4 regions of the Dermacoccus barathri genome follow, and region 2 is predicted to be linked to each of the others. Evidence: riboswitches for the same ligand, from Rfam matches in the RefSeq annotation. Region 2 holds a riboswitch; each other region holds the start of a gene.
What was found. Region 2 has a riboswitch for cobalamin ahead of IM689_RS06855 (energy-coupling factor ABC transporter permease). Riboswitches for the same ligand answer to the same signal wherever they lie in the genome.
Positions count from the first base shown of each region.

Region 1 (7,721 bases), on a different contig from region 2:
GCGGGTCACGCACAGCGAGTCGGATCCATTCGGGCCCGAGGCCGGGAAAGGTCTCGCAACGCCGTGTGGCGAAGCCCTCCTCTCGCAGTCGTGCGTGGACGCCCGTTCCCACCTCGACAGTGACGAACGGTGCGCATGACGGCAAGGGGTCCAGACCGAGCGCGCGTAGTCGGTCGACGAGGTGTTCGCGCCACTGCTCGGTCTCGACAGCCCACTCAGCCACCTGGCGCAGGGCGCTTGGTGAGGTCGTGAAGATCGCGGCCTCGGCCGCGAGCGTGTTGACCGACCAGTGCGGTTGGGCGTGAGAACACAGGGCGACGAGCTCGGTGTCGCCGACGAGGTAGCCGGCGCGCAGGCCGGCGATCGACCAGGTCTTCGTCAGCGAGCGGACGACAAGCAGGCCCTCGACGTCGTCGACGGGTCCGTTGACGAGCGAGGCGTGCTCGCCGGGCACGAGGTCCATGAACGCCTCGTCGACGACGAGGATCCGGCCCGGTCGGCGCAGGGCGAGAAGCTCGGCCCGGGAGTGAAGCGCACCCGTGGGGTTCGTCGGGTTCCCGACGACGACGAGGTCGGCGTCATCCGGAACGCTGTCGAGGCTCTCGCCGAGCCACGTTCGCACGATGTGAGGTCTCGGCCGATGGCCTGCGCACTTCAGGGCGGCGTCGGGCTCGCTGAACTGGGGGTGAACCACGAGGGGCGTGTCGAACTCGAGACCGCGCGAGATGAGGGTGAAGGCCTCCGCCGCACCGTTCGTCAGCAGCACCTGATGCGGCGCGACCCCGTGACGCGCTGCGACGGCGTCCCGGGCGGCGTCGGCACGGGGGTACGCCGCGAGGCCGGAGAGATTGGAGGCGAGGTGCCGCGTGAGGTCGGCGGGTGGCTGCGCGGCGCGGACGTTGACGGCGAAGTCGATCAGTGCCTCGTCCAGCTCGTCGTCGCCGTGGAAGAGCGTGGGGTTGCCGACCGGCGTTTCCCCGGAGAAGAAGCTTCGTCCGTGGGCGCCGGGCGCAGACGGAGCCTGCGGGCCGGCGTGAACGGCGTCCGCGAACGTGACGGCCCGCTCCGGCGCTCCGGCCCAGTGCGTGTGGAGGTAGGACGCGTGAACGGTGGGGTGCCCGGCGCCCGCGGGGTCGAGCGCGAATCCCTCGGCAGCACCGTCGAACTCCCAGGCGGGCTGCCCGCCCGTACGGGGCTCGGTGACGGTGCGGTGGAACTCGTGGCCGCGCACGGGCGGGTTGTCCGGGAAGGCTGGGTCGATCGCCTCGCGGTAGCCGAGGGTGAGGCGCGGGCTCATCGTCGCGCGCGCGTCGATGACGTCGGCGAAGCGGTGTCCGTCGACCTCGGCGAGGAGGTAGAGCATGCCCGCGCACTCAGCGACGGTCGGTACCCCCGCGCGGACAGCCGCGGCAACGTGATTGAGCAGCGATCGGTTCTTCGCGAGCGCCGCAGCGTGTACCTCCGGGAAGCCGCCGCCGAGGTAGAGGCCACGCGTGCCCTCGGGCAGAGCCTCGTCCGTCACGGGATCGAAGACGACGGGTTCGAGGCCCTGGGCGCGCAGCAGCTCGTCGGTCTCGGCGTAGCGGAATGTGAAGGCGCGGCCGCCGGCGACGGCCACCCTGGGTCGTTCGTCACCGGGCGCGAGCTGACGCGCGGGTGGCGTCCACGGTGTCGCCTCAAGCGGCGCCGCGGCGCGGGCCACCTCGAGCAGCGCATCGAGGTCAATGTGCTCTGCGGTGGCACGCGCGAGGTGGTCGAGCGTGGCGCGGGCGTCCGCGCTCTCCTCGGCGGGCACGAGTCCGAGATGGCGGGACGGAACGCTGACGCCTGCGTCGCGCGGCATGGAACCGAGCACACGGATGTCGGCCTCGGCGCAGGCCCGGCGCACTTCGTCGGCGTGCCGCGGCGACCCGGCCTTGTTGAGGATGACGCCCGCGACGTCGAGGCGCGGGTCGAACGAGCGCAGCCCGTGAACGACAGCCGCAACGCTCCGGCTCGCCGAGGAGATGTCGACGACGAGGACGACAGGCGACTGTGTGAGCCGAGCGACGTGAGCCGTCGAGGCGAAACCGTCCGTGCCGAGTCGACCGTCGAAAAGGCCCATGACACCTTCGATGACGGCAACGTCCGCAGGGTCCGGCTGGTGGGCCCCGGCGAGCAGAAGCGGCGCGATGCGTTCCTCACCCTGCATCCACGGATCGAGGTTGCGCCCGACGCGCCCCGTGGCGAGCGCGTGGTAGCCGGGGTCGATGAAGTCCGGGCCGACCTTGGCCGGCGCCACATTCAACCCGCGCGCGGCCAGCGCGGCCATGACACCGACGCTGACCGTCGTCTTGCCCTGCCCCGACGAGGGCGCAGCGAGGACGACGCGAGGGAGCACGTGTGAGTCGCGCGCCCCTGATCCACTCACCATTCGATGCCCCGCTGGCCCTTCTGGCCGGAATCGAACGGGTGCTTCACCTTCGTCATCTCCGTCACGAGATCGGCGACCTCGATGAGCGCGGGGTGCGGGTCACGTCCGGTGATGACGACGTGCTGGTGGCCGGGGCGCGAGGACAGGGTCTCGGCCACCTCGTGCGGGTCGATCCAACCCCACTTGATGGGGTAGGTGAATTCGTCGAGGACGTAGAAGCCGTGTGTATCGGCGGCCAGTCGTCGCTGGATCTCGCGCCACCCCTCGAGCGCATCGGCAGCGTGGTCCTCCTCGGAGCCGGCGCGGCGCGACCACGACCAGCCGGAGCCCATCTTGTGCCACTCGACCGGGCCACCCTGGCCCGTGCTCGTGTGGACTTCACCGAGCGCTTCGAGCGCGGCCTGCTCACCGATGCGCCACTTGGCGGACTTCACGAATTGGAAGACGCCGATCGACCAGCCCTGGTTCCAGGCGCGCAGCGCGAGCCCGAAGGCGGCCGTCGACTTGCCCTTGCCCGCGCCGTGGTGGACGACGACGAGGGGGCGGTTGCGGCGCTGACGGGTCGTGAGGCCGTCGTCCGGAGTGCTGGGGGTCTGTCCCTGGGGCATCAGGCTGCCTTCCCGTTCGAGGTGCGCGGCGTCGCCGCGGGAGCGATGGCGTCGATGAGGCCGGTGGCCGAGACCTGCTCGAGGGGTACGTGACGGGCCAGCATCCGCTGGGCGAGCTGCCCCGCGAGGCCGAGTCGGAAGCGTCCCGATTCGCAGTCGACGACGATCGTCTCGACGTCGAGGGAGTGCCACCTATCGGCCACGTCGAAGGCTCGCTCGAGGGCGCGCTCGCCGCTCGTCGCGCGGCCGTCGGTGACGAGCACGAGCAGGGGACGTCGGTTCGGGTCGCGCAGCCGCTCGATGCGCAGCACGTCCGCCGCTTCGAGCAGGCCCTCCGCGACAGGGGTGCGCCCGCCGTGCGGAACGTCGGCGAGCAGGGTCGCGGCTCGGTCGACGGAGGAGGTCGGCGGCAGGACGAGGCGGGCACCGTCGCCGGCGAACGTCACGAGGCCAACCTTGTCGCGACGCTCGTAGGCGTCGAGCAAGAGCGAGAGCACGGCGGTCTTGACCTCGCTCATCCGCTTGCGTGCGGCCATCGAGCCCGAGGCATCCACGCAGAAGAGGACGAGGTTGGATTCACGGCCCATGATCCGCGCATGGCGCAGGTCCGCCGGTTCGACGAGGAGCCCCGAGCCGGGCTCGGCCTTCCGTGCTACTTGCCGCACGGCCGCTTCGCGGACCGTCGCGAGGAGGTGGACCTTGCCCTCACGATCGGGGCGTACACCGACGACGCGGCCCGTCGTCGTTTCGGCGCGGCTGCGTCGTCCGGCCTCACCTCGACCGATGCTCGACAGTTCGAAGCGCTGTGGGCGGTAGGGGGCGCCGACCGATGCCGTCGCGACGGGTGCGGCCGCGTTCTGCGGTTCGTCCTGTGTATCGGCAGGGCTCTGTTCCGCCTCTGTCTCGGCGTGCGTGTCGTGCGAGGACGTGGGTGACTGCTCGTCACGCGGGCTGTCGTCCTGGGCAGGCGGCGGTTGAGGAGAATCGGCGCTTGGCCCGTCAGTCGCTTCGCTTTCGTCGGTGGCCTCGGAGTCGGACGGCTCCTCGTCGTCGGGCCCCTGCGGCTCATCGTCGGGATCGTCGCCACCCTCGGGCGGCGGGGGCGGTTCCTCGTCGAGCAGCCGATCGAGAAGGTCTTCGTCCAGGCCGGGCGGGTCGAAGGGGCCGCGGCGTCGGCGGTGTGCGAGCGCAAGGACGGCCGCTGCGCGGATGTCCTCACGCTCGACGGCGTCGGCGCCACGCCACGCGGCGTGCGCACTGGCCGTTCGCGCGATGACGATGTCGGCACGCATCCCGTCGACGTCGAAGCCGGCACACACGCGGGCGATGGTGCGCAGCGCCCACGGGGAAAGGACAACCCCTCCGACATGCTCCTGGGCCGCGGCGATGCGCTCTCGCAGGCGAGCCTGATGGCCCGCGAATCGTTCGAGGAACGCATCGGGGTTCGCGTCGAAGGCGAGTCGACGCGTGACGACTTCGGCGCGGACCTCGGGGTCACGCGAGGCAGCGACGTCGACGGAGAGACCGAAACGGTCGAGCAGCTGGGGGCGTAGTTCGCCCTCCTCGGGGTTCATCGTGCCGACGAGAACGAAACGGGCTGCGTGCGTCACCGACATGCCGTCACGCTCGACCGTATTGCTACCCATCGCCGATGCGTCGAGAAGGAGATCGACGAGGTGGTCGTGCAGGAGGTTGACCTCGTCGACGTAGAGCAACCCCCGGTTGGCCTCGGCGAGAAGACCGGGACGGAACTCGGCGCTGCCGGCGCCCAAGGCCCGGGCCAGATCGAGCGAGCCACTGACTCGGTCGTCGCCGGCGCCGACGGGAAGTTCGACAAGGCGGACCGGGCGACTCGTGGCGTCACCGTCGGCGTCGTGAGGGCCGTCGGGGCAGTTCGGCTCCGGGGTCCGCGGGTCGCAGCTGTAGCGGCATCGGGCGACGACGTCGATCCGGGGGAGCACGTCGACGAGCCCGCGCACGATGGTCGACTTGGCCGTGCCCTTCTCGCCGCGAACGAGCACACCACCGATGGCCGGTGAGATCGTCGTCAGCACGAGAGCCAGTTCGAGGTCGTCTGCGCCGACGACGGCCGTGAAGGGATAACGGGACATCACGAATCCTCCTGGCAAGTGACCACGCTTGCCGTACGAGATGCCACGGCTCGTGCACGTGGCAGGTGATGACGACGTCCTGGCTCGCTTCGAAGGGAAGCTCACAGTGGCGGGACCGCTCCGGATTCTCACCGGTATTCCTCGTCATGCAACCGGGAGACATCATGGCAGACGCGCGCGCCGTGGTGGTGTCCGGGCCGATCCGAGGTTTCGCGTCCCTCAGGGCCGCCGTCGGTGCCCAGCCTTGTCGTAGGGTGTCGGCCATGATCGAGGTCGTGGGCATCGGGGACGACGGGTGGAGTGGTCTCTCTGAAGCCACACGGAACCTCGTGGGACGGGCCGACACCGTCATCGGAAGCCCACGTCAGCTCGACCTGCTGCCGTCGATGGGACAGCAGGAACGGCGACCCCTGCCGTCTCCGCTGCGCGACAAACTGCAGTCGCTTGTCGGCGAATCAAGCAGGAACACAGTCGTTCTCGCGTCCGGAGACCCGTTGTTGTCGGGCATCGGAACGACGCTGATCAAGGCAGTTGGTCGGGAGGCGGTGCGTGTCCACCCGGCGCTCTCGTCGGAGGCGCTGGCCCGCGCTCGGATGGGGTGGTCGGCGGAGTCCGTCGACGTCGTCACCCTCGTCGGCCGATCCACGGACCGCTTCCTTCCGTTCGTCACCCCGGGCTCCCGTCTCGTCCTGCTCTGTTCGGACGGCGACGGCCCCGCGGAGGTTGCACGCCTCGCCGTGGAGGCAGGCGCCGGAACCGCAAAGCTCACCGCGTGGTGGCACCTCGGTGGCCAGAACGAGGGCTCGAACAGCACCACCTGCGCTGCGTGGGGTGACGAACGCACCCCTGACCTCGTCGTCGTGTGCCTCGAGGTCGGTGTTCTCGACGCCGAGCCACAAGCCCTCGGGCCAGCCCCCGGTCGTGCCGACGACGCTTTTGAGCACGACGGACTCATCACGAAGCGAGACGTGCGTGCCACCGCCCTCGCCCGGCTGCGCCCGTGGCCCGGTCAGGTCCTGTGGGACCTCGGCGCCGGCTCGGGGGCCGTGGGGGTCGAGTGGTGCCTCGCTGCCCCGCGTGCCCGCACGGTCGCCGTAGAGCGCGATCCGGACCGTGCCGCTCGGGTGACGCAGAACGCCGCCCGCTTCGGCGTCTCCTCCCGCGTGGACGTCCACGTCACCAGCACTAGCGCCGCCGTGCGCGACGACGACCTGCCTCGACCGGATGCCGTCTTCCTCGGCGGTGGACTGGATCGTGACGTCCTGGACGCCGCGATCGCAGCGTTGCGGCCCGGTGGTCGTCTCGTCGCCCACGCCGTGACGAGAGAGAGCGAAGCGCTGCTTCACGAGGTACACCGCACGCACGGCGGCTCACTCACCCGCCTTGCCGTCGAACATCTCGAGCCTCTCGGGCGCTTTCACGGCTGGAAGCCTGCCCGTAGCGTCGTTCAGTGGTGCCTGACGCGGCCCCCCAGGTCGAAGGAGTCCGCATGACCGTCCACTTCATCGGTGCCGGTCCGGGAGCGGCCGATCTCCTCACGCTGCGCGCCGTGAACCTGCTCGAGCGCTCGTCGGTGTGCCTGTTCCCCGGCACCTACCTCGACGCGGCCGTGCTCGCTCACCTGCCCGCCGACGCCGAACGTATCGACACGCAACGTCTCGACCTCAACGACATCACGCGCCTCATGGCCGAGGCTCACGCCCGCGGAGCGGACGTCGCGCGGCTGTGCTCGGGCGACCCGTCGATCTACTCGGCTCTCGCCGAGCAAACCCGACGACTCGACGCTCTCGGAGTGCCGTGGGAGGTCTGCCCGGGCGTGCCCGCCTACGCGGCCACAGCCGCCGTCATCGGACGCGAACTCACGGCCCCTGAGGTGACGCAGTCACTCGTGCTCACCCGCGCCCAGCGGGACTCGACGAAGATGCCGCCGGGGGAGGAGCTCACGAACTTCGCCCGCACGGGTGCGACCCTCGCGCTGCACCTCGCGATTCGTCACACCGACCGGTTGTGCGCCGAACTTGCGGAGCACTACGGCATGGAGTGCCCGGTCGTTGTCGGGTACCGCGTGAGTACGCCCGATGAGCTCGTCCTGCGCGGAACGCTGACCTCAATGCCTGCGCTCGTCGCGGAAGCCGGGCTGCGTCAGGCCGCTGTCATCCTCGTCGGCCCCGCGCTCGCGAGCGACGACTTCGTCGAGTCGCACCTCTACAGCGCGTGTCGCGAGCGTCCGACGGGCAACTGACGCTGAACGTCCGTGAGGTGCGGTACCTCAGCTGACGAAGCGCGGCGTCCAGACGCGTCCGTTCTCGGTGACGCGCGTGGAGCTTGCGCCGACGATGACGAGGCACCCCATGTCGATCGTCTCCGGATCCACCTCGCCGAGCGTCGTCGTGCGCAGTTCCTCGGCGTCGCGACCGACGTGGCGAGCCACGGCCACCACCCGGTCGTGGGGAAGCTCCTCGCGCAGGACGGTGAGCGCGTCGCCGAACTGGTGCGGCCGGCTCGCCGATCGGGGGTTGTAGAAGGCCATGGCCAGATCGGCCTGGGCGCAGGCTCGCAGTCGCGCGTCGATGACATCCCACGGCTTGA
Region 1 is NZ_JADCTK010000006.1:176,076-183,796, reverse strand. It holds gene IM689_RS12360 (cobyrinate a,c-diamide synthase) at 1-2,410, opposite strand, end outside; gene cobO (cob(I)yrinic acid a,c-diamide adenosyltransferase) at 2,407-3,021, opposite strand; gene IM689_RS12350 (VWA domain-containing protein) at 3,021-5,132, opposite strand; cobalamin riboswitch at 5,129-5,304, opposite strand; gene cbiE (precorrin-6y C5,15-methyltransferase (decarboxylating) subunit CbiE) at 5,396-6,625, shown strand; gene IM689_RS12340 (cobalt-precorrin-4/precorrin-4 C(11)-methyltransferase) at 6,622-7,374, shown strand; gene cobJ (precorrin-3B C(17)-methyltransferase) at 7,402-7,721, opposite strand, start outside.
Region 1: another riboswitch for cobalamin. It lies ahead of IM689_RS12350 (VWA domain-containing protein); the one in region 2 lies ahead of IM689_RS06855 (energy-coupling factor ABC transporter permease).

Region 2 (7,721 bases):
CGGGCCGCCGGGGCGGCCACTACCCTTGATGCTCGTGGGTGAAGCGATCGAGGAACGTCCGGATCACGTCGTCGGGGTCGGACCGTGGCAGGGGCCGTGGCCGCTCGATGACGACGGTGAACTCGACGCTCGCTTCGACCCGGAACTCCTGCGTGACGGCGACCGCCGCAACGTCGAGGACCGGTTCCGATACTGGCGCCACCACGCCATTGTCAGGCACCTCGACGCGTCGCGGCACGACTTCCACGTGGCGGTCGAGAACTGGGAGCACGACTTCAACATCGGCTCCGTCATCCGCACGGCCAACGCGTTCAACGCCAAGGCGTTCCACATCGTCGGCCGGCGCCGCTGGAACCGTCGGGGCGCGATGGTGACCGACCGCTACCAACACGAGATGCACCACCCGTCGGTCGACGACCTGCTCATGTGGGCGGCAACTGCCGGCCCGGCTGACGCCGCGGGTAACGCGACGCGCATCCCCGTCTACGCCATCGACAACGTCGTGGGCAGCGTGCCCCTCGAGACGTTCTATCTGCCGCGCCACTGCGTCCTGCTGTTCGGTCAGGAGGGCCCTGGCGTCAGCGCGGAAGCGCTCGAGAAGGCCGACGCCGTTCTCGACATCGCGCAGTTCGGCTCGACGCGCTCGATCAACGCCGGCGCCGCGGCCGCCGTCACGATGCACGCCTGGATCCGTCGGCACGTGTTCGGCCAGCGCATCGGCGAATGACCCCGCAGTGTCAGTGTCCGAAAGCTGAGCATCGCTGCTCACTCCTCGGCCCGTCCGGCGCCGTAACGCCCACGTCCCTGTGGTGCGTGAAAGGATGAATCGGACGGCCGTGCCAGCACCCGGTACGGACCACGAACCGCAGATCGACAAGGGAGTGGACATGCCCATCGCAACCCCCGAGGTTTACCGCGAGATGCTCGACCGCGCGAAGCGTGAGGGCTTCGCGTACCCGGCCATCAACGTTTCGTCGTCGCAGACGCTGAACGCCGCCATCCGTGGTTTCGCCGAGGCCGGTTCGGACGGCATCATCCAGGTTTCCACCGGTGGCGCCGAGTACTTCTCGGGCCCCACGGTGAAGAACATGGTCACCGGCGCCCTTGCGATGTCGGCCTTCGCCCACGAGGTGGCGAAGAACTACGACGTCAACATCGCCCTGCACACCGACCACTGCCCGAAGGACAAGCTCGACAGCTTCGTCCGCCCGCTCGTCGACGCCTCGATCGAGCGCGTCAAGGACGGCGGTCAGCCGTACTTCCAGTCGCACATGTGGGACGGTTCGGCCGTTCCGCTCGAGGAGAACCTCGAGATCGCCAAGGAGCTGCTCGACAAGTGCCAGCAGGCGAACATCATCCTCGAGATCGAGGTCGGTGTCGTCGGCGGTGAAGAGGACGGCGTCGACAACGAGATCAACGACCAGCTGTACTCCACGCCCGAGGACGCCATCGCCACGGCCGAGGCTCTCGGCGCCGGTACCGACGTGTACTACATGACGGCCCTCACCTTCGGAAACGTGCACGGCGTCTACAAGCCGGGCAACGTCCAGCTGCGCCCGTCCGTGCTCAAGGACGCGCAGGACGCCGTCAAGGCCAAGTTCTCCGAGGCCGAGGACAAGCCGTTCCACCTCGTCTTCCACGGTGGCTCGGGCTCGTCGGAGGAGGAGATCAAGGAGGCCGTGTCATACGGCGTCGTCAAGATGAACGTCGACACCGACACGCAGTACGCCTTCACCCGCCCGATTGCCGGCTGGATGCTCGGCAACTACGAGGGCGTCCTCAAGATCGACGGCGAGGTCGGCAACAAGAAGCAGTACGACCCGCGCGCCTGGGGCAAGGCTGCCGAGGAGGGCATGGCCAAGCGCGTCGTCGAGGCGTGTGAGCACCTCGGCTCCGCCGGCAAGAGCCAGGGCGCCAAGAAGGCCTGACGCCTCACCCGAGTCGTTCGACGCGAGCGGCCCGTCCACGAACAATCGTGGGCGGGCCGCTCGTTTCGTTGTGCGGCGTTCAGCGGTGGAGGGCTGCCGCCAGAACGTCAGCGCGGGAACGCGGGCGGTCGGCTGCCGAGACGGGGAGGCCTGCGGCGTCGAGCAGGTCCGCCTGCCACGGTCGATCGAGCTGCGCGTGACGGAGGAGGTCGGCGTCGCCCAGGAGGGCGCCCGCATCGTCGCTGCCGGCCCACCCGGCGTCGAGCAGCGTGACGGTGTCGGCCCACTCCCACACGAGCGCCATGTCGTGGGTCGACAGGACGACGGTCGTGCCCGCGCCTTCGAGCCGCTTGAGACACGCGAGGAGAGCCGCGCATCCGGCGGGGTCGAGGCCGGCCGTCGGCTCGTCGAGCAGGAGGAAGCGCGGCTGCATCGCCACGGCGCCGGCGAGGGCGACGCGTTTGCGCTGGCCGTACGAGAGGTGATGCACGGGGCGGGTGAGCAGCTCGGTGATGCCCAACAGTTCAGCGGTCTCGGCCACCCGCGCACGGACGGCGTCGGGGTCGAGGCCGAGGTTGGTGGGACCGTAGGAGATCTCGGCGTGGACATCGGCGGAGAAGAGCTGATCGTCCGGATCCTGTAGGACGAGCTGCACGGCGCGGCGGTGGGCGGTGAGTGCTGTGCGCTTGAAGCTCAGGGGCGTCTCGTCGACGAGAACCTCGCCGGCGGTGGGCCGCAGGCTGCCGCTCAAGGTCCGCAGGAGCGTCGTCTTGCCCGCACCGTTGGCGCCGATGAGCGCGAGGCGACGGCCCGCCACGACCTCCACGTCGACGTCGCGCAGCACCCACGCGTCGCGGCCGTACCGGACGCTGACCCCGTGCAGGGCGAGCGCACTCATCGGGTCATCACCGCGACGACGCCGAGCGCGAGGACCACGCAAGCGCTGAGGCCGACGAACGGCACTGAGACGTTCTGCGCCCGGGGCGTGACGACGAGCGCGCCGTCGAAGCCGCGCCCTTCGAGCCCTTCGCCGAGACGCTGAGCCCGCACCCAGGCCGTTCGGAGCGTGGCGGAGAGTAGCGATGCGACGCTGGCCCGGGCGATGCGCGGCGACGCGTACCCGAGACGGGCCTCCTGCGTAGCCCGGACGTTGCCTGCCACGTCGAGGAGGACGAAGAGCATCCGGTAGACGAGGCCCGCGATCTCCACCATCGTCGCGGGCACCTTGGCGCGACGGGCCGCCGTCAGGAGGTCGGTCATTGGGGTGGTGAGGGCGAGCAGCATGAGGGCCGAGGCCGCCGCGAGTGAGCGGCCGACCGTCTCGACGGAACGCTCGATAGACGCCGGCGCCGACCAGAACGGGCCGAACGACCACACGGCGTCAGGAGCGGGGTGGCCGATCGACACCGCCGCCACGAGTGCCCCGAGGACGATGAACGTCACCGGCAGCGTGAGAACGCGGGAGGCGAGCCTCGGTTCGACGCGGGCGCCGACGAGGATCGCGACCAGGCAGACCACGACGACGGCGGCGTGGAGCCAGGGCGCCCGCGTCACCATCGCGACGACGAGCAGCCCGAGACTGAGCACCGACTTCTCGAGAACGGAGCGATCGCGCCACCTGTTGCTCCAGGCGGCGCGATCGACGGCCGGGCCGGGGCCCGTCCTGGCTCCCACGGTCAGCTGCTGTGGGTTGTCGACTCGGGGGTGCGTGCGGCGTTCTGCGGGGAGTCGTCGGCGTTCGGCGCCGTTTCCGTCGAACGCTTACGGCGCTCGCGGAACGTGCCGAGCACGAAGCCGAGAATGCCGGCGCCGATGGCGGCCTGCAGCGCGAAGAGGCCTGATTCGACCTCGCCGCCGGGCTGCTCCCAGATCGGCGAGAACCACGGCTCGTAGTCCTTGTTCGAGGCCTCGATCTGCTCGGAGGCAGCGGCGTCCGTTCCGCCGAACTCACCGCCGGAGTGGGTGCCCATGAGCAGGGCGATAGCGAACACGACGGCCGCCAGGGCGAGAAGTGCGACGTTCTTCCACACGGTCGAGCGCTTCATCGGGCACCTCCGGCGGGCGTGTTGAGGGTGTCGTCGGTCGTGGCGGGAGTGTCGGATTCGCCAGGCTCGTCGTCGAAGACATCGCGGCGGCCCTTGCCGAAGCCGAGGCCCTGCAGCTGCGGGCCCGCCCACGAACGCAGGGCGTTCATGAGGAGCACGCCGATGAGGCCCTCAACGATGGCGAGCGGAATCTGAGTGAGCGCGAACAGGCCGAGGAAGCGCGACCATGCGCCGAAGAAGCCGCTCTGGGCGTCGGGGAACGCGATGGCCAGCTGCGTGGCGGTGACGACGTACGTGGCCAGGTCGGCCAGGGCGACGGCGAAGAAGACGGCCACCGAGAACGGCGCCCGGCCCAGGAGACGGTAGGTGCCGTAGGCGACCCACGGCCCGACGATCGCCATGGAGAACACGTTGGCGCCCAACGTCGTCAGGCCGCCGTGCGCGAGCAGCAACGCCTGGAAGATAAGCACGATCGTGCCCAACGCGGCCATGACGGGTGGCTTGAAGATGACGGCGCCCTCACCCGTGCCCGTCGGGTGCGACGAACTGCCCGTGACCGACGGCAGCTTGATGGCCGACAGCACGAACGAGTAGGCACCGACGCCGGCGAGCAGGAGTTTGGAATCAGGGTGTTCACGCGTGATCTGCGTGATGCGGCGGACGCCGTGAACGACGAACGGCGCGGAGACGGCCGTCCAAGCGGCCGCGTGGAGGGGTGGCAAGAAGCCCTCGGCAATATGCATGGCAATGCACCTTCCCGGGATGACGCGTCCCGACAATGCTTCGCCCTCGAGTTCCTGACTCGCGGAAAACCCGCTCACAGTGGCGCGACCGTCCCGGACTCTCACCGGGTTCCTCGATCTTGAGGCGACGACGGGAGCCTAACAGCGGCGAGTTGCGCGGTGGGGGGAGTGGAGGGGGCTTCTTCGATGACGTGAGCGGTGTCACCGCCATGGACGATGTTGTCAGCGCTCGATGTTTGAATGGCGCCATGGACAACCTGCTCGGAATCCCCGAAACCAAGCTCGACGTCGACCCGGCCGCCGAGAAGCTCGACGCCGGCGTCCACCCGCGCGACGTCGCCCGCATGTACCCGGCCAGCTCGCTCGTGTGGGCCCAGCTCGCCGAGGACGCGCTCGACGACGGCGAGGCCGTCGAGGGGTACGCCTACGCCCGCACCGGCTACCACCGCGGGCTCGACTCGCTGCGCAAGGCCGGCTGGCGCGGCCAGGGCCCGGTGCCGTGGGAGCACGAGCCGAACCGCGGCTTCCTGCGTGCACTCGGCGCGCTGAGCAAGGCCGCCGGCGCCATCGGCGAAACCGACGAACAGCGCCGCTGCGCCGACTTCCTGCGCGACTCCTCGGCCACGGGCGCTCGCGAGCTCGGCCTCTGACCAGCTGACCGGGCCCTGGCGCGACGCGCGTTGGTGCTGTTCTCGATTCGTCGTCGAATTGAGGGAACCGAACACCGCGCGTCCGCGTCAGAGGTGTGCGATGGCGCGTTCAGGGAGCGTTCGTCTCCGGGGGACGAGCGAACGAGGGAACAGCGTGCGCATCGTCTGCCACCGTCCACGGTGGAAGGGACGAGGGGGACATGGCCGGGAGGGGTCATGTCCCCCTCGTCTGTCCTAATGTGGACGCGTGAACCGCCTCGCCGTCCTCGGCCTCGACGACCTTGCCGAACAGCTCTACCGCCAGGTGCTGCGCGATCAGGCGCGTCCCGCGTCCGTGTATGCCGCGCGCCTCAACCGGTCCACCGCCGAGATCGACGACGCCACAGAGGCGCTGCGCGCCATGCGGCTCGTCCGGATCAACGAGGAAGGGCTCGTCCAGGCCGACCACCCGCGCGCCGGCCTCGAGCGCATCCTCTCGGCCGAGGAGGCGCGCCTCGCGGAACGCCGCCGAGACCTCGCCCGGCTGCGTGACGCCATCGACGGATTCGCCGGCGACCACCGTGCCGGGCAGGAGCACTCGTTGTCCGACGAGCCCGCCCGCGAGTACATCGACGCCTCCGGCCTCGCCGATGTCATGGAGCACTTGGCCGCCTCGACGTCCGGCCCGATCCGCATGACGCACACCGACGCCGTCGCCTTCACGCCCGACGAGCAGCCCGTCCTGTGTCGCCTCGTCGAGGAGGGGCGCGGGCTCTACGGACTGCACGAGTTCGACGCCGCGAGCAGCCGCACCCTCGAGGTGGCCCAGTGGGCAGCCATGGGGGAGAGTCAGCGCCTCGCCAACCACATCCCGAACGAATTCGTCTGTTACGGCACCGATCTGGTGCTCGCCAACACCGAGTGGGGCGGTGACGAGGGCCGATACGCCGTGCTGCGGGATCCCGTCGTCGTGCGGGCCTTCGTCGAACTGTTCGACCGCCTCTGGGCAGCCTCGACCACCGTCGACGACGGCGTCGACACGACATCGGAGCGTCTCGTCGAGCTCATGCAGGCCGGCCTCAAGGACGAGGCCATCGCCCGCGTGCTCGGCGTCAGTCTGCGCACCGTCCGCCGTCGGATCGCCGCGCTCATGGACGAGTGCGACGTCGAGACACGCTTCCAGCTGGCGGTCGAACTGACCGAGCGCGGAATCGTCGGCTCAGGTCAGCGACGAGGCTCCGGAGCCTGAACGTCCCGATGCCGCAGTGAGCGTCATCACGGCCCCGACGAGGCGAGCGGGTACCCTTGGGCGGTAAGAGTCGACGCCCCGCGCGGGTGTGCCGCACGGCACGCGTCGCGCCCGAGGGCGTCGGCCCAGCAGCAACCAAAGGCAGTTGATCCGCATGCCGGCAATCGTGCTCGTCGGTGCCCAGTGGGGCGACGAAGGCAAGGGCAAGGCCACCGACCTCCTCGGAAGTCGCATCGACTACGTCGTGAAGTTCAACGGCGGTAACAACGCCGGCCACACCGTCGTCGTGGGCGGCGAGAAGTACGCCCTGCACCTGTTGCCCTCGGGCATCCTGACGCCGGGCGTCACGCCCGTCATCGCCAACGGCGTTGTCGTCGACCTCGGCGTCCTCTTCGAGGAGCTCGACGCTCTCGAGGCCCGCGGCGTCGACACGTCCAAGCTCGTCGTGTCCTCCAACGCGCACCTCATCCCGCGTTACAACAAGGTCATCGACCAGGTGTCCGAGCGTTTCCTCGGCCAGCGCAAGATCGGCACCACCGGCCGCGGCATCGGCCCCACGTACGCCGACAAGATGAACCGCATCGGCATCCGCGTGCAGGACATCTTCGACGAGTCGATCCTGCGCCAGAAGGTCGAAGCGGCGCTCGAACTGAAGAACCAGCTGCTCGTCAAGACGTACAACCGCCGCGCCATCGAGGTCGACGAGGTCGTCGAGGACCTGCTGCAGTACGCCGAGCGCCTGCGCCCCATGGTGGCCGACACGTCCCTGCTCCTCGGCAAGGCACTCGACGCCGACGAGGTCGTCCTCTGCGAGGCCGGCCAGGCCACGCTGCTCGACGTCGACCACGGCACCTACCCGTACGTGACGTCGTCCAACGCCATCTCCGCGGGCGCCTGCACCGGCGCCGGCATCCCGCCCACGCGCATCGACCGCGTCATCGCCATCCTCAAGGCGTTCACCACGCGCGTCGGCGAGGGGCCGTTCCCGACCGAACTGCACGACGAGGTCGGTGACACCCTCCGCGAGATCGGCCACGAGTTCGGCACGACGACCGGCCGCCCGCGCCGCGTCGGCTGGCTCGACGTCGTCATCGGCCGCTACGCCGCACGCGTCAACGGCGTCACCG
Region 2 is NZ_JADCTK010000003.1:248,821-256,541, reverse strand. It holds gene IM689_RS06880 (TrmH family RNA methyltransferase) at 29-727, shown strand; gene fbaA (class II fructose-bisphosphate aldolase) at 822-1,928, shown strand; gene IM689_RS06870 (energy-coupling factor ABC transporter ATP-binding protein) at 2,008-2,826, opposite strand; gene cbiQ (cobalt ECF transporter T component CbiQ) at 2,823-3,602, opposite strand; gene IM689_RS06860 (energy-coupling factor ABC transporter substrate-binding protein) at 3,605-3,973, opposite strand; gene IM689_RS06855 (energy-coupling factor ABC transporter permease) at 3,970-4,716, opposite strand; cobalamin riboswitch at 4,751-4,874, opposite strand; gene IM689_RS06850 (DUF3151 domain-containing protein) at 4,965-5,366, shown strand; gene IM689_RS06845 (response regulator transcription factor) at 5,614-6,594, shown strand; gene IM689_RS06840 (adenylosuccinate synthase) at 6,749-7,721, shown strand, end outside.

Region 3 (7,721 bases), on a different contig from region 2:
AGAACTACGTCGATCTCGTCTGCGGCACGGGTATTCGCTATGCCGTCTCGCTCAACTCGCGCGAGGGCAAACAGCGTGCCGCCGCGCCGGGCGAGCACGGGGCCCTGGATCCGGTGACCTCCGAGCGCATCGCCACGATGTTCGCCCGTCACGGGTTCGAGGTGGCCGGTCGCTACAACGACCCGTATGTGCGCAGCGCCGGGGAACTGCTCGTCATGAAGCGGCGCGGGTGAACACCGCTGCCGCGTCGAGGTGTCGCCCGCGTGGACGTGCCGCGAACGTCCAGCCGAGTTTGAAATACTCGGCGGCGTGTTCGAGCGCCTGAGAAACCCGTCCCGCGACCTCGCGATCGACCTCGGCACCGCGAACACCCTCGTCTACGAAGCGGGGGAGGGCATCGTCGTCGACGAACCGAGCGTGGTCGCGCTCGACGCTGCCACGGGCCAGCTCCTCGCCGCAGGGTCCGATGCCAAGGAGATGCTCGGGCGAGCTCCGGCGAAGGTGCGCATCGTGCGTCCGCTCGCCGCGGGCGTCATCAGTGACGCCGACGCCGCCGAGCGGATGTTGCGCTACTTCATTGCCCGCTCCCGACCGTCGCGCCTCATCCGCCCGCGCATCGTCGTCTGCGTGCCCTCGGAGGTGACGGGCGTCGAACGTCGCGCGCTCGAGGACGCGGCGATGCGCGCCGGGGCGCGGCGGGTCGACGTCATCGAAGAGGCGGTCGCAGCTGCCCTCGGTGCCGGCCTGAACGTTCACGGGACGGCCGGCGCGATGGTCGTCGACATCGGCGGCGGCACGAGCGACGTCGCGGTCACGAGCCTCGGCGGCGTCGTGCGTGCCCACTCCGTGCGCATCGGGGGCCACGACCTCGACGACGCCATCGCGAACCACGTCAAGAACGAGTACGCGCTCCTGCTCGGCGAGCGCAGCGCGGAGACGATCAAGACGGCCATCGGCTCGGCCTTCCCCATGAGTCACGAACTCACCCACGAGGTGCGCGGTCGCGACCTCATCACGGGCCTTCCGCGTGCGGTCACGCTGACGAGCGGTGAGATCCGCCGAGCCCTCGAACCGCACCTGCTCACGATCTGCGAGACGGTGCGCTCCACCCTCGACTCCTGCCCTCCCGAACTGGCCGGCGACGTCCTCGACGGAGGCATCGTCCTCACCGGCGGGGGAGCGATGCTGCGCGGCCTGGACGTGCGCATGAGCCACGAGTTGGGCGTTCCCGTCCGGTTGGCCGAGGATCCACTGACCGCGGTCGTCACGGGCGCGGGCACGTGCGTCGAGGATCCAGCAGCGACGCGGTCGCTGCTGTCGCAGGTGGAGCGTTGAGGCGAGATTCGGGTGCGTCCGCGGCGGTGGCTGCGCCGGGACGCGGTACCCGGTCGCGCGCCCGACGCAGGCGCATCGGTGTCGCCGTCCTCCTCGTCATCGCGCTCGTCGTCAACCTCGTTCCGCCGGTGCGCGACGGCGTCAGTTCGCTCCTGTCACGTGGCGTGACGTCTCTCGTCTCGTCCCTCACCGGGCGCGACGCGGAGGTGAAGCGCCTGACGAAGGAGAACCTGGCCGTGAGCGAACGCGCTCGATCGGCCGAGGAGCGACTCGCAGCGGTCGAGGAATCGGCAACGCTCTCCGAACGATTCGGGGGCGGCAAGCACGATGTTGTCGTCGGTCATGCCGTCGCCTTCACGCCGGCACCTTCAACGGGTAGCGAGCGGAAGGTCGAACTCGACATCGGCTCGCGCGACGGCATCTCACTCTCGCAGGCCGTCGTGGGCAATCGCGGCCTCGTGGGGCGCATCACCGCAGTCCGGGCCGACTCCTCCACGGTCACGCTGCTCGCCGACCCTTCGTCCGTAGTGGGGGCGCGCGTCGAGCGCACCCGTTCCCTGGTCCGACTCAGCGGGAGCGCGCCGGCGGGTGTGGCCAAGCGAAGCGGCAGCGAGGTCAGCCTCGTCGTGGCCGACGGAGGTTCGGTACGCATCGGCGACACCGTCGTCACGGCAGGCAGCCCGAACGGGTTCCCGTACCCCGCCGGTATTCCGCTCGGGAAGGTGAGCCGCGTCGAGGCCGACCACGGTCAGGCGGAGCGCAACGCCGCCGTGCGTCCCTTCGTCGACCCCGGTGCGCTTGAGGTCGTGGGTGTTCTCGTGCCGCAGGAGAACCACTGATGGCGCGCGTGGCTGCTGAAACCCCCGGTGCTCCCGGTCGCACGCCCCTGCGCGAGCCCACGACGATCGTGGCTCGGCCCTCCGCCGTCACGTGGAGCCGCTTTGCCTGGCTCGTTCTGACCCTCCTGCTCGCCGTCACCGTGTTGCCCCTCCTGCCCACCTGGGCGCCGTGGATGCTCGTGCCCCTGCTCGTCACCGCAGGCGTGACCGGCGGTGCGTGGTCCGCCGTCGTCTGGGCGATCGCAGGGGCACTCCTGCTCGACCTCGCGCCGCCCGCGTCGTCGGCGCCGGGCCTCGCGCTCGCTCCCGCGGTTGCGGCGGCGCTCGTCGTCACCAGGGCCGCGAGGTCGTGGAACAGCGCCGCGTGGGTACCGGCCATGGTGGGCGGCCTCGGAGCCCTCACTGCCTCCCTCGTCGTTCTCGCCCTGCGAGTGGTGGCGTCCGGCTCGGTTCAGGTCGATCCGTACTCGCTGCTCGGCTCGACGGCCACGACGGCCGTTCTCACCGCAGCCCTCGCTCCGACCTGGGTGCGGTGGACGTTGCGCGAGCAGGAACGAGGACGCGCATGACCCGGCTGCGCCGAGGCGTGCCGAGGGAACGCCGTCCGTTCGGACCGTTCCTCGTGCCGAGCTTCCGTGGGGCAGGTTCGCGTGGTGCGCGAGGGGCGTCGGGACGTGCGCGGTTGCTCGTCATGGCTCTTGTCGTCGCTCTCGTCGCGACGATCATGGTGGGTCGCCTCGTTCAACTGCAGATCGTCGACGGCGCGAAGAACGCGCGGGCCGCAGCGGACATCAACACGCGTGACGTCGTCGTGCCTGCCCAACGCGGGCGGATCCTCGCTGCCGACGGTACCGTTCTCGTCGGGAACGGTTCGACGACGACGCTGACGATCTCGCCGCAGGCCCTCGCGCGTGACGACGCGCCGAAGGTCATCGCGCGCGTCGCCTCGGCCATCGGCCGGGATCCGCTGAGCCTCTTGGCGCGGACGAAGGCGTGCGGGACGAAGGGCGCCGCGCCGTCGCCGGTCTGCTTCGCCGGGCATCCCTTCGAGGCGGTGCCGATCGCCTCCGACGTCGAGGCGTCGGCTGCGAACGCGCTGCTCGAGCGCCCCGAGGCCTACCCCGGCATCGCGGTGCGACCGACAGCGACCCGAACCTACGGCTCCCGCGGCGACTCCCTCGCCCAGGTGGCCGGTTACCTCACGGCAGCGACAGCCGACGACACCGGCGTCTCGAGCTCGGGGTCGGGTGTGCCGACGTTGCTCGGCCGCACGGGTGTCGAGAAGCAGTACGACGCCGTCCTGCGCGGACGCGACGGCAAGCGCTCCACCGCCATCGGCCCCGACGGCACGGCGCAACGTCAGGTGGCGGACGTGCCGCCGGTGGCGGGCCAGGACGTCGTCACCTCGATCCGCCCTGACGTGCAGGACGCCGCGGCGAAGGCCCTCGCCGACGGCATCGCCGCAGCCCGGAAGCGCGGGCAAAAGGCCGGTTCGGGAAGCGTCGTTGTCCTCGAGGCGGACAGCGGCAACGTCGTCGCCATGACGAACCAGCCCACCTACGACCCGTCCGTGTGGAACGGCGGCGTGACGCAGGCCGAGTACGACTCGCTGCTCGACACGAGGGCCGGCGACCCGCTGACCAACCGAGCCACGTCCGTGGCCGGCCCACCCGCGTCGACGTTCAAGGTGTTCTCCCTCTTCGCCGCGGCCCAGACCGGCGTGGACCCGAACGGCTCGTACTCCTGCCCGTCGTCGGTCATGATCGGCAACCGCTCCTACAGCAACTTCGAGTCGCAGGCGCACGGCACGATCGACATCCCGAAGGCGCTCGAGGTCTCCTGCGACACCGTTTTCTACCGGTGGGCGTACGACGCCTGGGTCAAGGCCGGGGGAGTGAAGGCGTCCACCGACGCTCCCGACCCGTACACCAGCGTGGCCCGCGAGTTCGGATACGGCGCGCGAACCGGGGTTGACCTGCCCGCGGAGGCGAGCGGCTCCCTTCCCGACCGCGCGACGAAGCGCCGTGAGTGGGAGGCGACGAAGGCGGCGTCCTGCAGGCGGGCGAAGAGCGGCTACCCGGAGATCACCGACAAGGACCGTGCTTCGTATCTCACGCAGGTGGCCAAGGAGAACTGCACGAGTGGCTACGTCGTACGCGCCGGTGACGCGGTGAACTTCGCGATCGGCCAGGGTGACGTCGCCGCGACGCCGATGCAGGTGGCCACGTCCTTCGCCGCGCTCGCGACGAACGGTCGTGTGCCGACGCCCCGCGTCGCCGTGGCAACCGCGCGTTCGGACGGCAGCGCTCGCACGGCGCTCCCGTCGCCCGAGGCCCGTACCCTCAGCCTCGATGCCCGGATGTACGCCCGTGAACTCGAGGGGCTCAAACGGGCGGTCTCGACGGGGACGGCCTCCGAGGCCTTCCGAGGCTTCGACCTCGACGCGCACGCCGTCTACGGCAAGACAGGGACGGCCGAGGTCTACGGCAAGCACGCCACCGCGTGGTTCGCCTCGTTCGGCGGGGCAGACGAGGACGGCAAGCGCTACGTCGTCGTCGTTCGGGTCGACGAAGGAGGCGAGGGTGGACGGACCGCCGCACCCATCGCGCGCTCCGTCTGGGACGCGCTCGTCAGGCGCTCTCGCTGAGACGAGGGCGCACGGCGGCTGGTGATAGCCTGGATGCGATCTTCGGCTCGTGCCGGAGAGCCGAGAACGAGGGGAAGCCGGTCGAATTCCGGCGCTGACCCGCAGCCGTAGATCAGTCCGCTGATGAGCCGGAATGCCTCGTCTCGGCTGTGTCTGATCACATCTGCCTCATCACACCCGTCGAGGTCAGCGGGAGAGGCCCGGCTCGTCGTTCGAGCAGGGTGTCGCCCACCGGCCACGCACCTGCCCGGAAGGTCATCATGACGACCCACCTGCGTCGCGCCGGAGTCACCAGCGCCGCCCTCGTCGCTCTCGCTGCCGCAGCCTCGGCGCCCGCCACTGCCGCTCCCGCGACGGGAAGCGACGCCGCGGCATCCTTCCTTGCCGGGCAGTTCGCCGCAGGCCGCCACGAGCTCAGCTCCACCTACTCGGGTCAGACCTACCTCGACGCGGGCCTTTCCGCCGACGGCATCCTGGCCCTTACGTCGGCCGGTGTTGCGGGCAACGAAGCCGGTGCCGCCACGACAGCGTTCGCCAAGGGTGTGGGTGACTACGCCGTGCCGGGCACCGACGTGTACGCGGGAGCTGTGGCGAAGTCCCTCATCGTCGCGAAGGCACAGGGGCAGAACCCGCGCGCGTTCGGCGGCGTCGACCTCGTCTCGAAGCTGCAGGGCCTCGAGGAGCCGAGCGGCCGCTTCTCCGACGTCTCGGCCTACGGCGACTACTCGAACGCCGTCACCCAGTCCCTCGCCGTCATCGCGCTGCAGAAGGCCGGCGCGCCCGCTGACGCGAAGGCCACGAACTACCTCCTCTCGCTGCGCTGCAATGACGGCGGATTCCGCTTGGCCGACGACGGTTCGGCGTGCGTCTCCGACCCCGACGCCACGTCGTTCGCCGTGCAGGCGCTCGCCGCCGCCGGCGGTCACGGCGCCGACGTGACGAAGGCCGTGAACTTCCTCGCCACGAAGCAGAACGCCGACGGTGGCGTCGCCGGCGGAACGGGCACGACCACCCCCAACGCCAACTCGACGGGCCTCGCGGCGGTGGCGTTCACCCTCGGCGGTCAGGACGCGCGCGCTGTTAAGGCGCAGTCGTTCGTCGCCTCGCTGCAGTACGGCTGCTCGTTCCCTGCCGCTGTGCGTGGCGCCATCGCGTACGACCGCACCGCGTTCGCGGCGATGAAGAGCGCCGGTGCCTCCGGCAAGCTCGCCGGCAACGAGACCCGCGCCACGTCCCAGGGTCTCTACGCGTTCACGAGGGCGCCCCTCGTCTCGTTGACGAAGGGTGGCGCCACCGCGACTCCCGCCATCTCGTGCTCCTCCGAGCCCACGTCGTCGCCCAGCACCTCGACGTCCACGACGAGCGCGCCGAAGCCGACGAGCACCTCGTCGAGCAACTCGACGTCCACCTCCGCCACGCCGGCTCCCACGAGCACCACGAGCACGGATGCCACCGCAGCGCCGACCTCGACGACGAGCCCGAGCGCGCCGTCCACGTCCACGGTGCCGCAGTCGACGTCGACGACGCCCGCCACCGGCCCGATCGTGAACACCGACAAGGTCTCGGACAACACCGTGCCGTTCGGCTTCGCCTTCGGCGCCGTCATCCTCGTCACCGCGGGAGGTGCCGTTGCGTACGCGCGTCGCCGCTGATCTCGCGCGCCTCGGCGCACCGGTTCTCGTCGGCGCCTCGGCCCTCGCGGGCCTCGGTGCCGTGACGACGGGTGCCGCAGCGCCCGCGTCCGCTGCGGGTGCGTGCACGAGTGCGACGAGCGGCGTGACCGTCGTCGTCCAGTTCCCGAGCGGCTCGGCCACCGGCTGCGCGCCGGGTAGTCCGGGCACGGCGCTCCAGGCGCTGCGGGCCGCCGGGTTCTCGACGACCGGTTCCACGCAGTACCACGACGGCGTGCTCTGCGGCGTCAACGGGTACCCGTCGAGTTCGCCGTGCCGGATGCCTCCGCCGAACGCCTACTGGACGGTCTTCAGCGCCAAGCGCGGCGGCTCGTGGAACTACTCGAACCTCGGTGTCGCCTCGCTGCCCGCCACCCCGGGCGGAGTCGTCGGATTCCGCTTCGGCAGCGGCACCGCGCCGTCCGTGCCCGTTCCTGCTGCGATCACGTCGCCGAAGCCGAGCACGACGAAGCCCACGACATCGACTCCGAGGCCCAGCTCGCCCAAGCCGAGCAGCACGAAGCCGACCACGTCGCAGCCGAAGCCGCCGAGTTCGAAGCCCTCGTCCAAGCCGTCCTCGACGAAGGCCGGCTCCACGTCGGCTGCGCCGAAACCGACGCCGAGCAAGCCTTCCTCGACGGCGGGTTCGACGAGCAGCCCCCAGCCGACCACCTCGGGATCGAAGCCGGGCCAGGGCGCCACGTCGACTCCCACGGTCAAGGCAACGGCCCTCGTGACGAAGGACGGGAAGCCACTCAAGGTCATCACCTTCAGTGACGGCTCGTCGACGACGCTCGATGCGAACTCGAGCGATGCCAAGAAGTACAAGGTCGGTGTGAAGAAGAAGGGCGCCACGCCCGCCGCCACCAAGATGACGGGCACGAAGGTGCCCCAGCCGAAGAACACTGCTCACCCGAGCATCTCGACGTCGGGCAGTGTGCCCGGTCTCGCCGTGCCGGAGAAGAAGAGCTCAGGCAGCAACAACCTTCCGGGCATCATCGCCGGCGTCGGTGTGCTCGGCGTCGCAGCCGTGGGAGCCGGATACGCGGCACGCCGTCGCGGATGACCTCGGCCTCCGGCCATCGCCGTCGCGTCGTCCACCCCGGTGCGTGGTGGATGTGGGCGACGGCGATGGCCGTTGCCATCGCCACGACGACGAATCCCGTCCTGTTGGCCCTCGTGCTTGCCGTCGTGGTGCTCACGGTCGTCGCTCGGCGCCCCTATGCGCCG
Region 3 is NZ_JADCTK010000004.1:353,347-361,067, reverse strand. It holds gene IM689_RS09670 (putative sugar O-methyltransferase) at 1-233, shown strand, start outside; gene mreB (rod shape-determining protein) at 310-1,335, shown strand; gene mreC (rod shape-determining protein MreC) at 1,332-2,174, shown strand; gene IM689_RS09655 (hypothetical protein) at 2,183-2,743, shown strand; gene IM689_RS09650 (penicillin-binding transpeptidase domain-containing protein) at 2,740-4,821, shown strand; cobalamin riboswitch at 4,841-4,981, shown strand; gene IM689_RS09645 (prenyltransferase/squalene oxidase repeat-containing protein) at 5,082-6,473, shown strand; gene IM689_RS09640 (hypothetical protein) at 6,451-7,557, shown strand; gene IM689_RS09635 (energy-coupling factor transporter transmembrane component T) at 7,554-7,721, shown strand, end outside.
Region 3: another riboswitch for cobalamin. It lies ahead of IM689_RS09645 (prenyltransferase/squalene oxidase repeat-containing protein); the one in region 2 lies ahead of IM689_RS06855 (energy-coupling factor ABC transporter permease).

Region 4 (7,721 bases), on a different contig from region 2:
GCGCGACGGCCGGTGAGCTGCTGGCAGCTGTGGAGGGCTGGCCGGCGAACGACTACATCACGCCCTGGCGGTCGTGACACGCCTCAGTCGGTCGTCCTGATGCTCGTGCGGCGCGCTTCGAGCCCGCGCAGGAGCATCCCGGCGGCGAGCACTCCGCCGACACCTTCACCGGCACGCAGACGCAGATCGAGCAAGGGCTCAAGTCCGAGTTCCGTGAGGACGAGTGCGTGCCCCTTCTCCCTGCTGCGCTGGCCAGCGACGAGGTAACCCTGCACCGCCGGCTCGAGACGGCACGCGACGAGCGCGGCCACGGAGGTCGCGAGTCCGTCGAGCACGATCGTCGTCCCGGCGTCCGCCGCTGCGAGGCAGACTCCCGTGAGAACGGCGATCTCGGGTCCTCCGAGACAACGCAGGGCTCGCCGGGCGGCGTCGGCGTCCGAGCTGAAGGTTCCCGAACGCTCCAAGGCGGCGCTGACGACCTCGAGCTTGCGCTTCGACATCGCAGCATCGGCTCCCGAACCGAGCCCGACGACGTCGTCGGCGTCGACGCCGAGCAGCGCGCACGTCAGTGCGGCCGCCACGGTCGTGTTGCCGACACCCACCTCGCCGAGGACGACCAGTCCGTCGGCGGCGGCCCGCCGCCCGACGTTCTCACCGACGGTGACGCAGCGCTCCAGATCGTCGTCGGTGAGGGCGTCGGCGTCCCGAAGGTTGCCTCGCTTTCCACCGGGTCGGGCATCGATCGCCCCGGTGACGAGCTCACTCACGCCGGCGTCCACGACGTCCACCGCGAGACCTGCGGCTCGGGCGTGGGCCGCTCCGAGCGAGCTCGGGTCGGCCAGGGCATGGCCGAGAACGTCGGCCGTCACGTGCGGCTCGTAGGCGCTGACGCCGAGCTCGACGACGGGGTGGTCGGCACCCGCCAGGACCAGGCGCCCTCCGGAGGTCTGCGGACCGGACGTCGCCACGACACGGTTGAGGGCCCGGTCGAGGACGCCCAGTGACTCCGGCGGTGCGAGGAGCGTGTCCGCGCCGTCCCCTGCCTCGACGAGTGCGTCGCCGTCGGGCGCGCGCAGGTGCGACAGCGGTTGCGCCGGTGCCCCGTCGCCCTCGGGCCACCGCTCCTCGAGCACGACGTCCTCGAGCGGCAGCTTCATCGACCAGGACGCGCGCTGCAGGCCGGGCCCCGGCGGGCGCTCGTCCGGCCAGCCCAGGCACATCCACCCCAGCGTCTCGACTCCCTCGGGTGCCCCGATGAGGCCGGCCAGGTCGGACGGCTCGAAGAGCGTCACCCACCCCATCCCCAGACCGAGCGAGCGCGCCGTGAGCCACATGTTCTGAATGGCGCACGCGCACGACCAGACGTCGGTCTCGGTGAACGTGGCCCGACCGAGAACTCCGTTCGCCGGCGTCCGCCGATCGCACGCCACGACGATGCCGATGGGCGCTTCGCGCAGGCCCTCGAGCTTGAGGTCGAGGAGGCGCGCCGCGCGCTCCGGCAGCAGGTCGCGTGCCTGACGCAGCCGCGCCGTGTCCGCGAGGTGCGCCGCGCGCTCGCGCGTCTCGGGTGAACGAACGACGACGAACCGCCACGGCTGGCTGTGGCCAACCGACGGCGCGCTGTGACCCGCCTCGAGCACCCGCTCGAGCAACTCGGGCTCGACCGCATCCGGCCGGTACCGCCGGATGTCACGTCGCCCGGCGATGACCCGCCCGAGCGCCTCGGTGACCTGCTCACCCATGGCCCAGCCGCGCGGATCCTCCCGGCGTTCCCGTGCGGAGGAGGCGTCCCCGACCGTCGGTCGCGGTCGTCGGGGCGCGCCCGACGGCGTCACTGCTCCAGCTCCCCTTCGACGTCGAGGTAGACCTGCTGCATCGCGGCCATCGTCTCCGGGTTCGGGTTCTCCCACAGGCCACGGTCGGCGGCCTCCCCGAGCTTCTCGACGATGCCGTGCAACGCCCACGGGTTCGCGTGGCGCATGAACTCCTGCGTCTGCTCGTCGAGCACGTAGGACTGGGCGATCTGCTCGTACATCCAGTCGGGCACGACGTGGCTCGTCGCGTCGAAGCCGAAGAGGTAGTCGACGGTGGCGGCCAGTTCGAAGGCACCCTTGTATCCGTGACGTCGCATCGCGCCGATCCAGCGCGGGTTGACGACGCGCGCACGGAAGATGCGCGAGGTCTCCTCCGTGAGCGTGCGAGTCCTGATGGCGTCGGGCGTCGTCGAGTCGCCGACGTACGCCTCCGGCTCCTCACCCGTGAGTGCCTTGACCGTGGCCACCATGCCGCCGTGGTACTGGAAGTAGTCGTCCGAATCGAGGATGTCCGACTCGCGGTTGTCGACGTTCTTCGCCGCCACCTTGATGCGGCGGTAGTTGCGCTCCATGTCGTCGCGGGCCGGAGCGCCGTCGAGGTCGCGGCCGTACGCGTAGCCGCCCCAGGTCGTGTACACCTCGGCGAGGTCGGCGTCGCTGCGCCAGTTGCCCGAGTCCATGACCTGCAGCAGACCGGCCCCGTAGGAGCCCGGCTTCGAACCGAACACGCGCGTGCGAGCACGGCGCTCGTCGCCGTGGGCCACGACGTCGGCGCGGGCGTGGGCGCGCACGAAGTTCATGTCGTCGGGTTCGTCGAGGTCGACGACGAGGCGGACGGCGTCGTCCAGCATCGCGATGACGTGCGGGAACGCGTCACGGAAGAAGCCCGAGATGCGCACCGTGACGTCGATGCGGGGCCGGCCGAGGTCGTCGAGCGGGATCGGCTCGAGGCCGACGACGCGGCGGGACTGCTCGTCCCAGGTCGGCGTGACGCCCAGCAGGGCGAGGATCTCGCCGATGTCGTCGCCGCTCGTCCGCATCGCCGAGGTGCCCCACGCGGACAAGCCCACGGACTCGGGCCACTCGCCGTGCTCGTCGCGGTACTTCGCGAGCAGCGAGTCGGCCATGGCCGTGCCCGTCTCGTACGCGAGACGGCTCGGAATGGCCTTGGGGTCGACCGAGTAGAAGTTGCGGCCCGTCGGCAGCACGTTGACGAGGCCGCGCAGCGGCGAGCCGCTCGGCCCGGCGGGCGTGTACCCACCGTCGAGGGCATGGAGGACAGCCGTCAGCTCGTCAGGCGTCTGAGCGAGGCGGGGTACGACCTGGGTTGCAGCGAACGTCAGCGAGGCCTCGACGCCCGAGCGGTCGACGTCGGCCAGACCGTCGAGTTGCTCCGCGACGATGGAGGACACCGCGTCGGCGGACCATCCCGCCTGCGCCAAGGCACTGACGAGGGCGTGTGCCCGCTCCTGCGCGGCGTCCGTCGCGGTGCGATCGGTGCTCGTCACCTCGAGTCCGAGGGAGGTCCGCAAGCCGGGAACACCGTCACCACCGCCGCCGAACAGCTGGCGGGACTGGAGCATCGCCACGACGAGGTTGACGAGTTCGTCGCCCTCCGGCGCGCGCCCGAGAACGTGCAGACCGTCACGGATCTGGACGTCCTTGATCTCGCACAGCCACCCGTCGACGTGCATGACGAACTCGTCGAAGTCGTCCTCGTCCGGCTGCTCGTCGAGACCGAGGTCGTGGTGCAGCTCCGCTGCCCGAATGAGGGTCCAGATCTCACCGCGAAGCGCGGGCGCCTTCGCCGGGTCCATGACCGAGACGTTTCCGTACTCGTCGAGCAGCTGCTCGAGGCGCGCGATGTCACCGTACCCCTCGGCGCGGGCCATCGGCGGCACGAGGTGATCGACGATCGTCGCGTGCGCTCGGCGCTTGGCCTCGGTGCCCTCACCCGGATCGTTGACGAGGAACGGGTAGATGAGCGGCAGGCTGCCGAGGGCCGCGTCCGTGCCGCAGGAGGCCGACATCCCGAGGCTCTTGCCCGGCATCCATTCGAGGTTGCCGTGCTTGCCCATGTGGACGACGGCGTGCGCGCCGAACTCCTCCTCGAGCCAGCGGTAGGTGGCGAGGTAGTGGTGCGTGGGCGGAAGGTCGGGGTCGTGGTAGATGGCGATCGGGTTCTCGCCGAACCCGCGCGGCGGCTGGACGAGGATGACGAGGTTGCCGCTGCGCATGGCCGCCGCGACGATGTCACCGTCGGGGTTCTCCTGGCGGTCGACGAAGAGCTCACCGGGCGCTTCTCCCCAGTGCTCGCGCATCGCGTCGGTGAGGTCGCTCGGTAGCGCGTCGAACCAACGGCGGTAGGTCGCGGCAGGGATACGGACGTGGGCGTCGCCGAGCTGAGCATCCGTCAGCCAGTCCGGATCCTGCCCGCCAGCGGCGATGAGGGCGTGGATGAGCGCGTTGCCTGCTGTGGTGTCCGGGTGCTCGTCGTCGACGGGTGCGACGCCGTGCTCCCCGCCGACACCGTCGAGCCCGGGAATGGCACCGGGCTCGCCGAGGTCGTAGCCCGCGTCACGCATGGCGCGCAACAACCGAATGGTCGAGACAGGCGTGTCGAGGCCCACGGCGTTACCGATGCGGGAGTGCTTCGTCGGGTACGCCGACAGCACGACGGCGATGCGGCGCTCGGACGGCGCGAGCCGACGCAGGCGGGCGTGGCCGAGCACGATGCCGGCGACACGTGCGCAGCGCTCCGGGTCGGCGACGTAGGTGGCGAGACCGTCCTCGTCGAACTCCTTGAAGGAGAACGGCACCGAGATGATGCGCCCGTCGAACTCGGGCACGGCGACCTGGGTCGCCACGTCGAGCGGCGTCATGCCGTCGTCGGAGTCGAGCCAGTCCTCACGCCCCCAGGTGAGGCACAGCCCCTGGACGATCGGCACGTCGAGCGCGGCCAACGCCTGAACGTCCCAACTCTCGTCGTCCTCACCGGCGCCGGCGCTGGCCGGACGCGTGCCGCCCGCGGCGAGCACCGTGGTGACGAGTGCGTCGTAGCGACGCAGGTGCTCGAGCAACTCGGCTTCGGGGTCGCGCAGCGACGACACGAAAACCGGTTCGCCGACACCCCCCGCGGCATCGAGAGCATCGGCCAGGGCGTGGACGTAGGCGACGTTGTCCGCGACGTACTGGGCTCGGTAGAAGAGCACTCCGGCCCGGGGCCCCTCAGGCGTGGGAGCTTCCGGGCGCTCGAGGACACCCCACGACGGGGTCGTGACCGGCGGGTCGAAGCCCTCACCGGTGAGCAGAAGGGTGTCGCTGAGGAAGGCGTGCAGTGACGCGAGGTTCCTCGCGCCACCCTGAGCAAGGTAGTCGTGGGCCTGGCGGGCGACGCCGGGCGGGGTGGTCGAGCACTCGATGAGCGCCGCATTCGGCTCCTGCTCGCCGCCGAGGACGACGACCGGGACACCTGACGCAGCGAGGGCGTCGAAGCCGTCGAAGAGGTCCTGTGGTCCGCCGAGAAGGCGCACGACGACGATGTCAGCTCCGTCGGTGACCTCGCCGATCGGGCGCGGCCGGGCCGGGTTGGCGATGGCGTAGTCCGCACCGCTGGAGCGCGCGCTGCGCAGGTCCGTGTCGGAGGTTGAGATCAGGGCAATACGAGCCATCAGGCGCTCCTTCGTGAGTGTCCGCGCTCACGTCGACGTCGTGGACTCTCCCGGGTTCCCCGGCGAGCCGGTCGCGGCGGCGTTCCTGACTTGCACGAGGGCTCACAGTGGCGGGACCGTCCCGGATTCACACCGGGTTCCGCAGCTCACGACCAGCCCCGACCCTACCTGGCTTACCCCTATGCTGGGCGCCGTGCCGTCCCGCCAGATTCACGATCGCTGCCCCGGAGTCCTGCGACCGTTCGCAGCCGACGACGGCGCCATCGTCCGGCTGCGACTTCCTGGGGGACGCACCGACATAACGGAATTGGTCGACATCTCCGCTCTCGCCGAGGAATTCGGGGCACCCTTCGTCCAGCTGACGTCACGCGGCAACCTTCAGCTTCGTAGCCTGCCCGAGCCTCTACCTGAGGCCTTCGTCCGGACGGTGGAGCGACTGGGGTTGCTTCCCTCGGCCACCCACGAGCGAGTTCGTAACATCGTCGCCGATCCGTCGCCCGAACTCGACTGGCTCGTTAGCGAACTCGATGACCGACTGCAGCGGGACGACGCCCTCGCCACGCTTCCGGGACGGTGGCTCTTCGCACTCTCCGACGAGACGGGCTCTTCGCTGGACGCGCCGTACGACGTGGCGTTCCAACAGTTCTCGCCCACATCCGGTCGCCTCCTCGCCGGCCGACAGTCGCGCCCCTGCTCCCCCGCCGAGGCCGTGAGCGCTCTGCTCGACGTGGCGAACCGGTTCCTCGCCGTCCGAGAGTCGGAGGCCGTGTGGAACCTGCGTGATCTGCCCGCCAACTCCCCGGTGTTCGACGGCTTCGACGATGACGACGATGGAGGCGGTGACACCACTACCGCTGAGCACGGGCGAGGCTCCGACCCGACGGGCGTGAGCAGCGTGGAGCTCACCGAACTCGGAGTACCTCTCGGCTTTCTCACTCCCGTCCTGGCCGACGCGTTGGTCGCGACCCTCGGCTCGTCGGCACGGATCGTCGTGACGCCGCACCGGAGCCTCGTCCTACCCGCCGACACGTCGCCCGAGGCGCTCGATGAACTGATTGCGGCCGGATTCCACTGCGCGACGGATCCGCGACGCCGTGTGACGGCCTGCATCGGCGCGCCATTCTGCCGCCGCACCGACTCCCCCACCGTCGAGATCGCCCGCACAACCCCCGCCCCCGAGGCCGACGGACGCCTTCACATCGTGGGCTGCGAACGAGCCTGCGGCCGACCGACTTCCACCCACACCCTCGTCGTGGCGCCGCGCAGCGCCGACGACGTGGCCGACGCACGAGGTGACCGATGACGACGCCCCCCACCCGCCGGTATGCGTACGAACGTGACGGGCAGGCGATCTACCGAGAGTCGTTCGCGACCATCCGACGAGAAGCCGACCTGTCAACGCTGCCCGAGTCACTGCACACGGCGGCCGTTCGCATCATCCACGCGGCGGGCGACGTCGACATCGTCGGTGAGATCGAGGGAAGCCCCGACGTCGCCGACGCCGTTCACAACGCCCTCAGCGCCGGCGCGAACATTCTCACCGACTCGTTCATGCTCGCGAACGGCGTGACGCGCCGCCGCCTTCCGGACGACAACGAGGTGCGCTGCACCCTGCGCGACCCGGCGGTGCCCGACCTCGCTCGCGCGTGGGGTACGACGCGCTCCGCGGCCGCTGTCTCGCTCTGGGAGCCATGGCTCGACGGCGCAGTGGTCGCGATCGGCAACGCACCGACGGCGTTGTTCCACCTTCTCGAGGTCATCGCCGACGGCGGCCCGCGCCCCGCAGCGATCATCGGAATGCCGGTGGGCTTCGTCGGCTCGGCCGAATCCAAGATCGCGTTGAGCACCTTCGCCCCCGAGGGCGGGCCAGTGCCGTGGCTCACGGTGCACGGACGTCGGGGCGGCTCGGCCATGGCTGCTGCCACGATCAATGCTCTCGCGACGCGGGACGAGCTGGCATGAGCGCGTCGGCACCCGCAGCTCTGCACGTCGTCGGACTCGGGCCGGGCGATCCCGAGCTCATCACCCTCAAGGCGGCCCGCCTCGTGGACTCCGCGGATGTCGTCGCCTACCACCGGGGCCCGAAGCGATCGAGCATCGCGCGTTCCATCGTTGCCGAACTCCTCGCCGAGCGTGCGGTGCCCGCCGTCGAGGAGGAGCTCGTCTACCCCGTGACGACCGGGGAGGCGGCCCACCCGCGCGGGTACCACGGCGCTCTGGCGGACTTCTACCTCGA
Region 4 is NZ_JADCTK010000006.1:167,411-175,131, forward strand. It holds gene IM689_RS12310 (mycothiol transferase) at 1-77, shown strand, start outside; gene bluB (5,6-dimethylbenzimidazole synthase) at 84-1,742, opposite strand; gene cobN (cobaltochelatase subunit CobN) at 1,832-5,485, opposite strand; cobalamin riboswitch at 5,544-5,667, opposite strand; gene IM689_RS12325 (cobalamin biosynthesis protein CobG) at 5,679-6,788, shown strand; gene IM689_RS12330 (precorrin-8X methylmutase) at 6,785-7,447, shown strand; gene cobJ (precorrin-3B C(17)-methyltransferase) at 7,444-7,721, shown strand, end outside.
Region 4: another riboswitch for cobalamin. It lies ahead of cobN (cobaltochelatase subunit CobN); the one in region 2 lies ahead of IM689_RS06855 (energy-coupling factor ABC transporter permease).